Regions from separate parts of the Planomonospora sp. ID91781 genome, predicted to be linked through region 3. Evidence: riboswitches for the same ligand, from Rfam matches in the RefSeq annotation. Region 3 holds a riboswitch; each other region holds the start of a gene.

Region 1 (4,704 bases), on a different contig from region 3:
GTCGGCGGCCTGCTCCTGGGTGCGGGCCAGCACCGCGCCGCCGTAGGCGGATGCGGCCGCGCTCACGTACGGGATCGCCTGCTCGGCCAGGACCGTCAGCTCCGCACTCATCGCACCCCTCCTTCACCGGCCCGCCCGCCGCTGAGGTGGAGCAGGCCCTCACCTCCGGTCACTTGGACTGTAGATCCGCATACGCCGCAATGACAGACGAATCCACCGATCGGCGGGCAAGGAACCCGATCTGATCAGCCAGAAGCAGGGTGAGACGAGAAGGGTCCGGTGCGGGATCCGGGCCCCGAACCTGACCGGCCGCAGGAGTTTCGGAAGCCGTTGTTTCCGGAACCCGGGTGGCCATGGCGATCCGTCTCGGAGCCTGCCGGTCGCGGCGACGGACCGTTACGGTCGCGGTCATGACGACGCAGGATTTTCCCGCGGCACCGCTCGATCCGTACGCCGCCTCGCTGGGACGCAAATGGATGGCCGCCGGCGCGCTGCTGCGCGATGCGGCGGGCGCGGTGCTGCTGGTCGACCCGGTCTACAAGCCCCGGTGGGACGTGCCCGGCGGCGCCGTCGAGCCCGGCGAGTCCCCCACCGCGGCGTGCCGCCGGGAGGTGGCCGAGGAGCTCGGCCTGGACCGGCCGGTCGGACGCCTGCTGGCGGCGGATTGGATCCCGCCGCGGCCCGGCTGGCCGGACGGGGTGATCTTCCTCTACGACGGCGGTGTCCTGACCTCCGAGGAGATCGCCGCGCTCCGGCTGCCGGCCGACGAGCTGGCTGGCTGGAGGTTCGCCGACCCGGGCCGGGTGCCCTCGCTGGTGCCGGCCGCGCTGGCCCGGCGCATCGCCGCGGCCCTGCGGGCGGCGGCCGACGGCACGGCGGCGTGCCTGGACGACGGCCACCCGGCCAGCTGACCGGCTCGGGCAGCGCGCCCGGGTCCGGGCGGCAGGCGCCCGGCCGGTCCGGTCTTCCGGGATGGCCGGGCGGCTCGTACGCTACAGGCGATGGTCGGCTCGGACACCACGCGCCTGATCGTGCTGCGGGGCAACTCCGCCTCGGGCAAGAGCGCCGTCGCCGCGCGCCTGCGCGCCTGCTACGGGCGTGGTCTGGCGGTGGTGGGCCAGGACGTCGTCCGCCGCGACATCCTCAAGGAGCCCGATGTCCCCGGGGCGGTGAACATCGGGCTGATCGACGTGGTGGCCCGCTACGCGCTGGACGCCGGCTACCACGTCGTCGTGGAAGGCATCCTGTACGCCGACCGCTACGGCCCGATGCTGACGGCCCTGGGCGCCGACCATCGCGGGGTGAGCCGCTTCTACTACCTCGATGTGCCGTTCGCCGAGACCCTGCGCCGGCACGCCACCAAGCCCACCGCCGGCGCCTACGGCGAAGCGGAGATGCGCCGGTGGTATCGGCCGCGGGACCTGCTCGACGATGGACGCGAGGAGATCATCGGCGTCGGCAGCTCGCTGCAGGAGACCGTCCGGCGGATCCTGACCGACACCCGCCTGCACCGCTGATTCTCAGCTCGAAGGTCGCCACCATAGGCGCGTGGTCAGAGTCGGGGTGCTTGCGGTCGACGGCGAAGGCGGCCATGCGACCTGCCGTTTGTGGCCTGCGTGATTCCTCGCCGGGCAATTGACGATTAAGTGAACAAATCGCTAGCCTCCGAGGCAGGTCATGAGTTCCAGTGACAAGCCCCGGCCCGCTGGACGGCATCCCGCCTGCCGCAGGTGCCCCGGGTGAGGACCTGCTCCACGCGTGGTGCGTGGAGAACGGCGGATCACCGGGGCGCGGCACCACCGGGGTCCCAGACTCCGCAGGAGCGTCGTCATGGCCGTACCCGGCGTCGTCTTCGATCCGCTGCCGAACGGCTGCGCCGCTGCCAGTCGATGACGTTCGCCTCCTGGAACGTTCCTTGAGGCTCCCGACTGCCGCTCACGCTACTTCGGCGACCCCCGTGACAACAGCAAGGAAGAGCAGCCCTCAGTGGAAGGACCTACCGGAATGGACGCCGCCACGGCGAAGGACCTGTTCCTGACGGCCGAGACCACCCCGGAGGGCGAGCGCGGCACCGCCCAGGCGTTCGACCGGTGGCTTGCCCAGGGGCATGATGTGGCCTTCTACCGGGCCACCGACGGCCGCGTACTCGCCCGGCCTGCGGGCCGGGCCGAGTCCCCGTCGAAGAAACTGCTCAGTGACCGGTACGGCTCCGCCGACCTGATCGAGGTGTTCCTCAATCCCTCCCCGGCGGTGGGGGAGCACCATGATGAGGAGTTCGACGACGAGGAGGACCGGTACGAGGACGAGAACGACGAAGACGGCTTCGACGATCTCACCGATGATTCCACTGCCGACGCAGATGAGGAATCACCCTGGCCCGCGGTGCAGACGCTCAACGCGCGCCGGGCACGACAGTTCCTGCTGTCCACGCTCCAGAGCTGCGGTTCGCGGTCCGGCGGACACGACTTCTACGATCTCCTGCTCGACCATGGCCACGGCCTGGCCTTCTACGCCCGGACCGGACAGGGCCAGCCCGAATTGCTGTGCCGTCACTACGGTGGCCCCGCTCCTCGCCTGCTGCCCGCCGTACCGCCGGAGGTCCTCGAAGCGTCCTGGGGCCACGAGTGGAGACTGGCGGCCACCTACCAGGGGCCCGCGCTCTTCCACAGCGACTGGCGGGACCAGCGGGATCACGTGTCCGCTCTGCCGCTGCAGTCCTTCCTCACCGTCCATATCGCAGGCGCCGGTGAGTTCGCGCTGCGCACGCGCGGCGGCGTTCTCGAACTGATCAGATCCGGGCCGGAGGGCGCTGGGACCGTCACCGCGCTGGGTCGGCCGGAGCCCGACGATGACCCGCTGGCCTTCGCCCTGCGGGTCGTTCCCGACCTTCTCACCTTCTCTCCGGACGCGACGGTGGACATCACGAGCGACACCCCGTACGCCGTCGCCGACGCCATCCGCTTCAGCGCCGACCTCGACCCCGCTCGCGAGCGGGATGTCCCGCCTCACGCATACGACCGTCTCGAAGACGGCTTCTTGCGCGGCGAGGAGGAACGGCTGCTCGGCTACTTCGGCAACCTCGTCCCCCTCACCGTGCGGGTCAACGGCATACCGCACTTCGCTGCGGACCTCGACGGCGATCAGGTGCTCGTGCCCGTCACGGGTGAGGGCAGGTTCCCCTCACCCGTCCTGAACCGCATGTTCCTATCGATCGGCTACGACTACGACGGCGGCGGTAGCTCCAGCGGCCCCGGGGTCGAGACGATCGGCGAGATCCGGCCTGGCCTCAACGTCTCCTGGGGAGACTTCGCCGAAGAGATGTGGGACCGGAGCCTGACACTGTCGCGCGACGGCCTGCCGGGGTTCGCCGCCCGGCAGCTTCAGCGCTCCGAATTCAGCGGCCGCCTCCTGGACGGTGTGCTCGGAGGCCCGAAGGCTCCTGCGGAAGAGGACTTCGAGGTGTACGACGCCGATGACGAGGCGGCGCACTACGCCTTCGGCGTGCCCGAACTCGGCTTCGAACCACGCGGCGACGAAGGGATGCGCTTCCTGCACGCCCTGCTGGAGACCTACTCGGGCGACACCGGAACCGCCCAGCGCATCCGGGCGATCCTCGGCCGATGAGACCCTTCGACCGTTTGCGGCCGCCCGTCCCGGAAGTCCTGCCCGACGCTGTCACGGGATGCGCCGGCACTGGACGGCCCGCCCTATGACCACGCGATTGGGCGACTACCTCCTGCTGCGCGAGCTGGGCAGGGGCGGGCAGGGCGTGGTCCACCTGGGCGAGGACCCGTCCGGGGTGAAAGTCGCCGTGAAGGTGCTGCACGCCCGCTTCGCAGACGAGCCCGGCGCCCGAGAGCGCTTCCTACGCGAGGTGCAGACCGCACGCAGGGTCGCCGCGTTCTGCACGGCGCGCGTCATCGAGGCCGACCTGACCGGAGATCAGCCGTACATCGTCAGCGAATACGTCGAGGGCAAGTCGCTGGCCGAACTGGTACGCGCTGACGGACCACGGGACGCGGGCGCGCTGGCCCGCCTGGCGATCGGCACGATGACCGCGCTGCTGGCCATCCACCGGGCCGGGATCGTGCACCGCGACTTCAAGCCGAGCAACGTGCTGCTCGGCCCCGAGGGCCCAGTGGTGATCGACTTCGGTATCGCCAAGGTACTGGATGCCACCTCCACCCAGTCCAGTGCGGTCGTGGGCACCCCGTCCTTCATGTCACCCGAGCAGGTCGCCGGCGAGCAGGTCGGGCCCGCCTCGGACGTGTTCAGCTGGGCCGTCACCACGGCCTTCGCCGCGACCGGCCGGATGCTCTTCGGCGGTGACAGCATCCCGGCGGTGCTCAACCGGATCTCCCACCATGAGCCCGACCTGACCGGCGTACCGGAGCCGCTGCACGGGCTGCTGGCCGGCTGCTTGGCCAAGCAGCCGGCCGACCGGCCCTCCCCGGCTGAGATCTTGCTCACCCTGACCGGACACGGCGCGGCTGAGCAGCTCACAACGGACGACCCGCTCACCGTGGACCTGCGCCACGCCGCGACCCTGGCCTACACCAGGCGCCTGGAAGAGCGCTTCGCGCCGCCGGTGACGGCCACCGAGCCCACCCCACCACCTACCGGCCCTCCGGCAGGGGCTCCCGGTTTCCGTGCTCCCTCCACACCGCCGACACGGATCCCCGGCCCCACCCGCCCTCCGGCGCC
Region 2 (4,704 bases), 300 kb from region 3:
CGCGGCGGCCGACCTGGCCTGGCTGGACCGCTGGTGGCCGATGCGGGCGGCGGGCGAGCGGGCGGAGATCGGCGCGCCCCGTGACGACGCCTGGGCGCGGGTCGTCGCACGGCTGGCGCAGGGGCGTGCCATTGCCGTCGACTACGCGCACGCCTCGGGCGGCCGCCCGCCGTACGGCACGCTGGCGGGCTACCGCGACGGCGCGGCCGTCCCGCCCGTGCCCGACGGATCCTGCGACATCACCGCGCACGTCGCCCTGGACGCCTGCGCGGCGGCCGGGGAGCGGGCCGGGGCCGCCACCGCCGCGCTGACCACGCAGCGCGAGGCCCTGCGCGCCCTCGGCCTAACCGGGACCCGGCCCCCGGCCGACCTCGCCCGCACCGATCCGCACGGCTATCTCCGCGCCCTGGTGCGGGCATCGGAGGAGGCGGAGCTGCTCGACCCCGGCGGGCTGGGCGGCTTCGGCTGGCTCGTCCAGGAGCGCCGCTGAGCGCCCGGCCCGTCCGGCCGCCTCACGGCCGGACCGGGGCCCGCAGAGCCGGGACCCGCGGAGCCGGTGTCCGCGGCCGTGCGCGCCTCGGACACGGCCTCGGACGCGTCCCGGATGCGGACGCCGTTCGGCCGGGACCCGGGTTCAGACGCGGACCTGGAGGGACTCCAGGCCGCGGATGACGTAGCCGGGGCCCCAGACGGGCTCGGCGGCGAGCTCCATCGCCGGGGCCCGGCGCAACAGGGCGCCGAACGACTCGGCGAGCTCGATCCGGGCCAGCGGCGCGCCCAGGCAGAAGTGGATGCCGGCGCCGAAGGAGATGTGCGGGTTGTCCGCCCGGCCGACGTCCAGGCGGTCGGGGTCGTCGAACACCTCGGGGTCGCGGTTGGCCGAGCCGAACAGCAGGGCCACCTCGCTGCCGCGCGGGATGTCCACCCCGCCGACGGTGATGTCCTCCAGCACCCAGCGCTCGAACATCTGCAGCGGGGTGTCCCACCGCATCAGCTCCTCGATCGCGGTCGGCAGCAGGCCGTGGTCGGCGCGGAGCCGCTCCAGTTCGGCGGGGTTGCGGAAGAGGGACCACCAGCCGTTGCCGGTGACGTTGACCGTCGCCTCGTGCCCGGCGTTGAGCAGCAGGACGCAGGTGCCGACCAGTTCTTCCTCGGTGAGCGCGTCGCCCCCGTCGGCGACCTGCGCCAGCGCGCTGATCAGGTCGTCGCCGGGATGCTCCCGCCGGTGGCGGGCCAGCCCCACGAGGTAGTCGGAGAACTCCGAGGCGGCGCGCACGGCGGTGCGCTGGGCCTCGATCGAGGGGTTGAGCTCGTACATCCCGCAGATGTCGGCGGACCAGGGCCGGAGCAGGTGCCGGTCGGCCTCGGGCACGCCGAGCATCTCGGCGATCACGGTCACCGGGAGCGGCTCGGCCACCTCGGCGATGAGGTCGCCCCCGCCGCTCTCGGCGAACCGGTCGACGAGCCCGGTGGCGAGCTCGGCGACCTTGGGGCGCAGGGCCTCGACCATGCGCGGGGTGAACGCCTTGGACACCAGCCGCCGCAGCCGCGTGTGCACCGGCGGCTCGACGTCGAGCATCCCGGCCCGGATCACCCGCCAGAACGGGTCCTGGAAGCCGGGGTCGTCGGGCCTGCCGAACTCCGCGTGGGTGGCCACGTGCAGGTAGGACCTGCCGAGCCTGCGGTCGCGGAGCAGCGCGTTGACGTCGGCGTGCCGGGCGACCAGCCACTGGCCGGTCGGTTCGAAGAAGCCGACCGGCCGCTCCCGCCGCAGCTCGGCGTAGACGTCGTACGGGTGGGCGACGAATTCCGGACTCCAAGGATCAAACTTCACATCGGCATCGTAATCCCAGTCAGGCCCCGGTGGGCCTGTCCGTCCCGTCCTCTTCGCAGCGGTATCCCGGTCAGGCGCCGGTGGGCCTGTCCGTCCCGCCCTCCTCGTAGCGGTGGTGCAGCTCGACCGGCTCCTCGGCCCCGGCCTTGCTCCGCACGCGGATGTTGAGCAGTTCCACCAGCAGCGAGAAGGCCATCGCGAAGTAGACGTAGCCCTTGGGGATGTGCTGCTCGAAGCCCTCGGCCAGGAGCACGACGCCGATCAGGATCAGGAAGGACAAGGCGAGCATCTTGATGCTCGGGTGCCTGTCCACGAAGCGGCTGATCGGCCCGGAGGCGAACAGCATCACCAGGACCGAGACGACGACGGCCGCGACCATCACGCCGATCTCGTCCACCATGCCGACCGCGGTGATCACCGAGTCGAGCGAGAAGACGATGTCCAGGATCATGATCTGGAGGATCACCGCGCCGAAGGAGGCGGCCACCCTGCCCCCGGCGTGGCCGGACTTGCCCTCCAGGTTGTCGTGGACCTCGAAGACGCTCTTGCCGATCAGGAACAGTCCGCCCAGGATCAGGATCAGGTCCCGGCCCGAGATCTCCTGCCCGAGGACCTCGAAGAGCGGCTGGGTGAGCCGGATGACCCACGACAGCGCCAGCAGCAGCGCCAGGCGGCTGAGCAGCGCGGCGAGCAGGCCCAGCTTGCGGGCCCGGTCCCGCTGCTCGGGCGGGAGCTTGCCCGCCAGGATCGAGATGAAGATGATGTTGTCGATGCCGAGGACGATCTCCAGGCCGACGAGGGTGAGGAACCCTATCCAGATCTGCGGGTCGGTCACCCAGTCCATCGCCGTCTCCTTCGCGGGGTCGTGCCGTTCCGTGGGGTCACGCCGCGTAGACGATCGGCGGACGCCGGTAGTTCCTGCCCACGATCGCCGGGATGATCCCGGCGCCGGACGAGTCGCCGAGCCGGGCAGGTCACGGAGCCCGGCAGGTCACGGAGCCCGGCAGGTCGCAGAACCCGGCAGGTCGCAGAACCCGGCGGGCCGCGGAGCGACCGGCCGGTGGGACGGCCGACTTGCGGAACCGCGCCCGGTGATGGTTATAGTTCGCCTGTAGGTCATGAGTGCCAGTGACAAGCCCCGGCTCGCTGGCCGGCAACCCTCGCGTCCGCGGCGGGGTGCCCCGGGTGAGGACCTGGTCCGGCACGAGGTGTGCCGGGCAAGCGCGGGCTCCACGCACCAACGCCACCCGAGGGCTTGGGGTCCGATGACCTCGAAGGAGTCCTGGCGTGTCCGTCCTCGGAATCTTCACCCCCGCCCCCGCCGGCACCGGTACCGGTACCGGTACCGGCACCGGAGCCTCCGCCGGAGCCCGCCCCGTGCCCGCCGACCGGACCGCCGCCGCCCCGGCCGCGGCTCCGGCGGCCCCGCTCCCCGGGCAGGCGGTCCCGGCGGCTCCGGGGGGGCGGCCGATCCCCGCGGTGCTCGGCGCCGACCTGGAGGTCCCCGTCCGGGGCGGCAGACTGGTCCCCTACGCCAACCTCGACTACGCCGCCAGCGCGCCGTGTCTGGAGCCGGTGAGCGCCGCGGTCGCCGCCGCGCTCCCGGCCTACTCCAGCGTCCACCGGGGCGCCGGCTACGCCTCCCAGCTCACCACGGCCCGCTACGAGCAGGCCCGGCACACGGTCCGCGCCTTCGTCGGCGCCCGCCCCGGTGACGCGGTGGTCTTCACCCGCAACACCACGGACGCCACCAACCTGCTGGCCCGCGCCCTGCCCGAGGGGACCACCGTCGTGGTCTTCGACACCGAGCACCACGCCTCGCTGCTGCCCTGGGCCGGCGCCGTACGGCTCGCGCCCCCCGCCTTCCCCGGCGAGGCCGTCCGCGCGGCCGACGAGGCGCTGGCGGCCCTGGCGGACCGCGACGGCCCGAAGCTGCTCGTGGTGACCGCCGCCTCCAACGTCACCGGCGAGCTCTGGCCGATCGCCGCCCTGGCGCACATCGCCCACCGTCACGGCGCCCGCATCCTCGTCGACGCCGCCCAACTCGTCCCGCACCGCCCGCTCAACCTGACCGCGCTCGACCTGGACTACGTGGTCTTCTCCGGCCACAAGCTCTACGCGCCCTTCGGCACGGGCGTGCTCGTCGGCCGCCCCGACTGGCTCGCGGAGGCTCCGCCGTACCTGCGGGGCGGCGGGGCGGTGCGGGCCGTGCACGGCGGCGCGGGCACCGCGGGCCCGACGACCGCGGGTCCGACGACCGCGGGTCCGACGACCGCGGACACGACGGGCGCAGCGACCACGGGCACGGGCACGGCGGGAACGGGCACGGCGGGAACGGGCACGGCGGGAACGGGCACGGGCACGGCGGAGGTCGAGTGGCACGACGACCCCGAGGCCCGGCACGAGGCGGGCACCCCCAACGTGCTGGGCGCCGTCGCCCTGGCCGCCGCCTGCGACGCCCTCACCGCCACCGGCTGGACCGCGCTGATGCGTGAGGAGGAGCGGCTGCTCGCCCGCCTGCGCGCGGGGCTCGCCGGGATCGAGGGCGTGCACGAGCTCTCCCTGTGGGGCCCGGACCACCCCCGGGTCGGCATCGTCTCCTTCGTGGTGGACGGCCGCACCGCCCGCGAGGTCGCCGAGGCGCTCTCCAACGAGTACGGCATCGGCGTGCGGGACGGGAAGTTCTGCGCCCACCCGTTCGTCCGCCACCTGCTGGGCGGCATCGAGAACAGCGGCGGCTGCGCCGACGACGGGGCCACCGCCGCCTCGGCGGTGCGCGCCTCGATCGGCATCGGCACCACCGCCGAGCACGTCGACCGCCTCGTCGGCGCCCTCCGGGAGCTTGTCTCCCGCGGCTGACGTGGCAGCAT
Region 3 (4,704 bases):
GAGCTCGGCCCCGATCTTCTCCCACGGGTCCTCGAGCTCGATCTCCTTGGCGATGGAGACACCGTCGTTGGTGATCGTGGGGGCGCCCCACTTCTTCTCCAGAACGACGTTACGGCCCTTGGGGCCGAGGGTCACCTTCACGGCGTCCGCGAGCTGGTTCATACCACGCTCGAGACCGCGCCGGGCGTCCTCGTCAAACGCGATCATCTTGGCTGCCATACGGCTAGACCTCCCAAACACAGGGTGGCGTGCACCGGATCGAGCCGACGCCCGCGACGGCATGTGGACCCGCGACTCCGTTCGGCGGGTCCCATCGTCTCGATCCAGGGTTGGCACTCTCAAACAGAGAGTGCCAACGAACTGTTTAGCACTCTACCCTGCCGAGTGCAAGCTACGCCCCGCTGAGCTGGGCTCCGCCCAGAGCGAAGGCACCACATCGGGGCGAAGCCCCGGATGCGGGAACGCGAAGGCCCGGCCCTCCGGAGCCTCCGGCGGGCCGGGCCGACATGTGGGGGATCCGCGCGGACCGCACTGCCGCGGGAGTCCCGGCCGTCTCCGGCGCATCCGCCGGCCGACCGCCTCAGACGGTCCGGACGGCCTCCGCCTGCGGGCCCTTCTGCCCCTGGGTGATCTCGAACTCGACCCGCTGGCCTTGCTCGAGCGCACGATAGCCGTCCATCAGGATCGCGGAGTAATGGACGAAAACATCCTTACCACCGTCTACCGCGATGAAGCCGTAGCCCTTGTCCGCGTTGAACCATTTGACGGTGCCCTGCGCCACTTCCGACTCCTCTTACCGGCCCTGAAGACCACGCCCATTCCACTCGCGAAGCCTTCGATCTCCGCGGCGAAGACCTCGCCCGCATCGATCGTTCTCGACCATACCTGTGGGACACCGTAGGGCAACAGAGTCAATCCGCTAATCATCCGTTTACCGGCGCCTTTGGCAGGAGAACAAGCTTTTGCCCTCGCGCCGTTTAGTTCAATATTGCATTATTTCCTCACGTCCCAGATATGAACGGGCGCCACAAAGCACGACACCCGCACGCGGCCGGAGCGGCGTACGGGTGTCGTGGAGGCGCCAGGGGCGCCCGGAGCGGCCTGGACGGCCCGAGGGGATCAGCCCCCGGCGACCGCCGGGATGATGGAGATCTGGACCCCGGACGGCGTGGCGGTCTCGAGGTTGTCCGCGAAACGGACGTCCTCTTCGCCCACATAAACGTTGACAAAACGTCGGATCTTGCCCGTTTCATCGAGAATCCGGGCACCGATGCCGGGGAAGTCCGCGTCGAGCTTCTCCAGGACCTCCCGCAGGGTTGCCCCTTCTCCGCTCACCTCGGCGGCGCCATTGGTGTACGTGCGAAGAATCGTCGGAATCCGCACAGAAACGCTCATAGTCCAGTACCTTTCAGGAGTTCTCAGGCGAGGGCGGCACGGAATGCGTCAAGAGACGGCCGGATGACCGCGGTGGGCCGGGCGTGGTCGGCCACCGCGTCGAGGGTCTTGAGCCCCTCCCCGGTGTTGAGGACGACCGTCTCGGCGTCGGGGTCGAGTCTGCCCTCGGCGACCAGCTTGCGGAGCACGCCGACGGTGACGCCGCCCGCGGTCTCGGCGAAGACGCCCTCGGTCCGGGCCAGCAGCCTGATCGCGTCGACGATCTCGGCGTCCGTGACGTCCTCCACCGCGCCGCCGGTGCGCCGGGCGATGTCCAGGACGTACGGGCCGTCGGCCGGGTTGCCGATCGCCAGCGACTTGGCGATGGTGTCCGGCTTGACCGGGCGGATCACGTCGTGGCCGGCCTTGTAGGCCGCCGAGACGGGCGAGCACCCCTCGGCCTGCGCGGCGAAGATCTTGTACGGCCGGTCCTCGACGAGACCGAGGGACACCAGCTCCTTGAACCCCTTGTCGATCTTCGTCAGCTGGGAGCCGGAGGCCACCGGGACGATGATCTGCTCGGGGAGCCGCCAGCCGAGCTGCTCGGCGATCTCGTAGGCCAGCGTCTTGGAGCCCTCCGCGTAGTACGGGCGGAGGTTGACGTTGACGAAGCCCCACCGGTCGCCCAGCTCGTCGCCGATGAGCTCCGAGCAGAAGCGGTTCACGTCGTCGTAGCTGCCGTCGATGGCCACCAGGCGCCCGCCGTACACCGAAGCCATGACGATCTTGGCCTGCTCCAGGTCGGAGGGGATGAACACGCAGGCGTCCAGTCCGGCGCGCGCGGCGGCCGCGGTGACCGCGCCCGCGAGGTTGCCGGTGGAGGAGCAGGACAGGGTGTGGAAACCGAAGTTGCGGGCCGCCTCGACCGCGATGGCCACCACGCGGTCCTTGAAGGAGTGCGTGGGGTTGCCCGAGTCGTCCTTCACGTGCAGGGAGCGCAGGCCCAGCTCGCGGGCGAGGTTGTCGGCCTTGACCAGCTTGGTCCAGCCGGGGGCCATGTTGCGCTTGGAGGCCACGTCCGCCGGGACGGGGAGCAGCGCGCGGTAGCGCCAGATGTTCGCCGGCCCCGCGGCGATCTGCTCGCGGGTGACCCGGGGGAACTCGTAGGCGATCTCGAGGGGGCCGAAACACTCGGTACAGGCGAAGTCCGGGCCGAGGGGGGAGCGCGCCCCGCACTCGCGGCAGGAGAGCGCGACGGCCGGACCGAAGTCAAGGGAGGTGGTGGTGGTTTCAGTGCTTGCAAGCGCCATGAAGCGAGGCCTTTCCCTCATCTTCGTCTGCGACCACCTTGGTCACAGACCGGAATTGGCACCTGTCCCGGCCGACCTCGTCAGATCACGAGTCTTGAACCGGGAGGGTTGCCGGGGCTTCGCAGGGCCGGTCCCTCCACCCCTCTGGATGAGCAATATTCAGTTGTCGAACCTGATGAGCAGGTTGCAAGCACTCTACCCCGGCCGGTCACCGCTCTGACCATCCATCTCACTTTCCGAGACGGCGTGTGTCGACCGGCGGACACCCGGGGCGGGCGCACCCGGCCGGGTCAGAAGCCGTAGGCGTCGCCCAGCGCGTTCTGGACGTACTTGCGCGCCTGGTGGATGCGGGATTTGGCGGTGCCCAGCGGGATGCCGAGCTGCTCGGCCACCTCGTTGTAGTCGAGCTGGCAGATGTCGCGCAGCACCAGCGCCTGGGCCAGCTCGGGCTTGTCGGCCTCCAGCGCCTCCATCACGTCGAGCAGGTCCAGCCGGGACCCGGCGATCACGCTCACCCGGGCCACGTCGGGCTTCTGCAGCGGCAGCTCGTCGGAGCTCTGCTCGGCCGCCCGGCGCTTCAGCGAGCGGTAGGTCGTCCGGGCGCAGTTGGCCGTCACGATGTGCAGCCAGGTGGTGAACCGGGCCCGGCCCTCGAAGCGGCCGATGTTGCGCGCCACCGCCAGCAGGGTGTCCTGGCACGCCTCCTCGGCGTCCTGCCGGTAGGGCAGGATCCGCCCGCAGTGCCGCAGCACGTCGGGCTCGATCCGCTTGAGCAGTTCGCCCAGCGCGCGGTGGTCGCCCTGGGCGGCCGCGCGGGCCAGTGCCTCGGTCGTCTCGTCCAGCGCCATCCGAGCCCCCATCAGCGATCACGGTCGCTGGACATCCTATGGGCGGGGGCAATGTTTGGTTAACCTCTGGGGCAAGCGTGCCCCGGGGCGGACCGACCGGCCGCCGTCCGCAGTAGGCAGGAGACGAGGGGCATGTCCTAGACGAGGAAGAACAGATGAACACGATCCTGGTGGCGTCCAATCGTGGTCCCGTCTCGTTCACCGTTTCGGAGGACGGCTCCCTGTGCATGCGCAGGGGCGGCGGCGGGCTGGTGTCCGGCCTGTCCGAGGTGGCCAAGGAGCTGGACATGCTCTGGGTCTGCGCCGCGCTCTCCGACGGCGACCGCGGCGCCGTACGGCTGGCGCCCGGCGGCCGCATCGACCAGGCCGGCTACGACACCGGCGCGCTGCGCATGCTGGACATCCCGCCGGCGACGTTCCACCGGGCCTACAACGCGGTGGCCAACTCCACGCTCTGGTTCGTCCACCACCTGCTCTACGACACCGCCAACACCCCGCACTTCGACGCGCGCTTCCGCCGGGAATGGGAGTCCTACCAGTCCTACAACGCCGCGTTCGCCGTGGCGCTGGCCGAGGAGGCCGCGCACGGCGCGCAGGTGCTGGTCCAGGACTACCACCTCAGCCTGACCCCGGCGATGCTCCGGGTCGACCGGCCCGACCTGCGCATCGCGCACTTCTCGCACACCCCGTGGGCCCCTCCCGAGTACTTCGCCCTGCTCCCCGACGACGTCGCCGTCGAGCTGCTGGAGGGCGTCCTGGGCGCCGACCACGCCGGCTTCCTGACCACGCGCTGGGCGGGTGCGTTCATGGACTGCTGCGAGGCGGTCCTCGGCGCCGAGATCGACCGCGCCGGCCACACCGTCTCCCACGCCGGCCGTACCACCCGGATCGGCGTGCACCCGCTGGGCGTGGACGGCGAGGCGCTGTGGGCCAGGGCGGGCGAGCCCGACGTCGAGTCGCACATGGCGGCCCTGCGCGACCAGGTCGGCGACCGGAAGCTGATCGTCAGGATCGACCGGACCGAGCTGTCCAAGAACATCGTCCGGGGGCTGGCCGCCTACCGCGAGTTCCTGGCCGCCCATCCGGAGTGGCACGGCCGCGTCGTGCACCTGGCCTTCGCCTACCCGTCCCGGCACGACCTGCCCGAGTACCGGGAGTACACCGCGGCGGTG

The links. A riboswitch is a leader RNA that binds a small molecule or an ion and turns the genes downstream of it on or off. The one in region 3 is predicted to bind S-adenosylmethionine.
Region 1: linked by a shared signal. The riboswitch ahead of HS048_RS34260 (hypothetical protein) and the one ahead of thrC (threonine synthase) in region 3 are both predicted to bind S-adenosylmethionine.
Region 2: linked by a shared signal. The riboswitch ahead of HS048_RS36730 (aminotransferase class V-fold PLP-dependent enzyme) and the one ahead of thrC (threonine synthase) in region 3 are both predicted to bind S-adenosylmethionine.

What each region holds. Positions count from the first base shown of each region.
Region 1 is NZ_JABTEY010000004.1:76,352-81,055, reverse strand. Features, by position in the region: gene HS048_RS34275 (hypothetical protein) at 1-111, opposite strand, end outside; gene HS048_RS34270 (NUDIX hydrolase) at 411-911, shown strand; gene HS048_RS34265 (kinase) at 1,002-1,517, shown strand; SAM riboswitch class IV at 1,674-1,782, shown strand; gene HS048_RS34260 (hypothetical protein) at 2,005-3,624, shown strand; gene HS048_RS34255 (WD40 repeat domain-containing serine/threonine protein kinase) at 3,710-4,704, shown strand, end outside.
Region 2 is NZ_JABTEY010000001.1:706,491-711,194, forward strand. Features, by position in the region: gene HS048_RS03245 (SAM-dependent methyltransferase) at 1-490, shown strand, start outside; gene HS048_RS03250 (cytochrome P450) at 635-1,834, opposite strand; gene HS048_RS03255 (TerC family protein) at 1,905-2,678, opposite strand; SAM riboswitch class IV at 2,949-3,064, shown strand; gene HS048_RS36730 (aminotransferase class V-fold PLP-dependent enzyme) at 3,212-4,693, shown strand.
Region 3 is NZ_JABTEY010000001.1:402,657-407,360, forward strand. Features, by position in the region: gene groL (chaperonin GroEL) at 1-219, opposite strand, end outside; gene HS048_RS01815 (cold-shock protein) at 581-781, opposite strand; gene HS048_RS01820 (MoaD/ThiS family protein) at 1,120-1,395, opposite strand; gene thrC (threonine synthase) at 1,419-2,684, opposite strand; SAM riboswitch class I at 2,699-2,839, opposite strand; gene HS048_RS01830 (RNA polymerase sigma factor) at 2,975-3,532, opposite strand; gene HS048_RS01835 (trehalose-6-phosphate synthase) at 3,688-4,704, shown strand, end outside.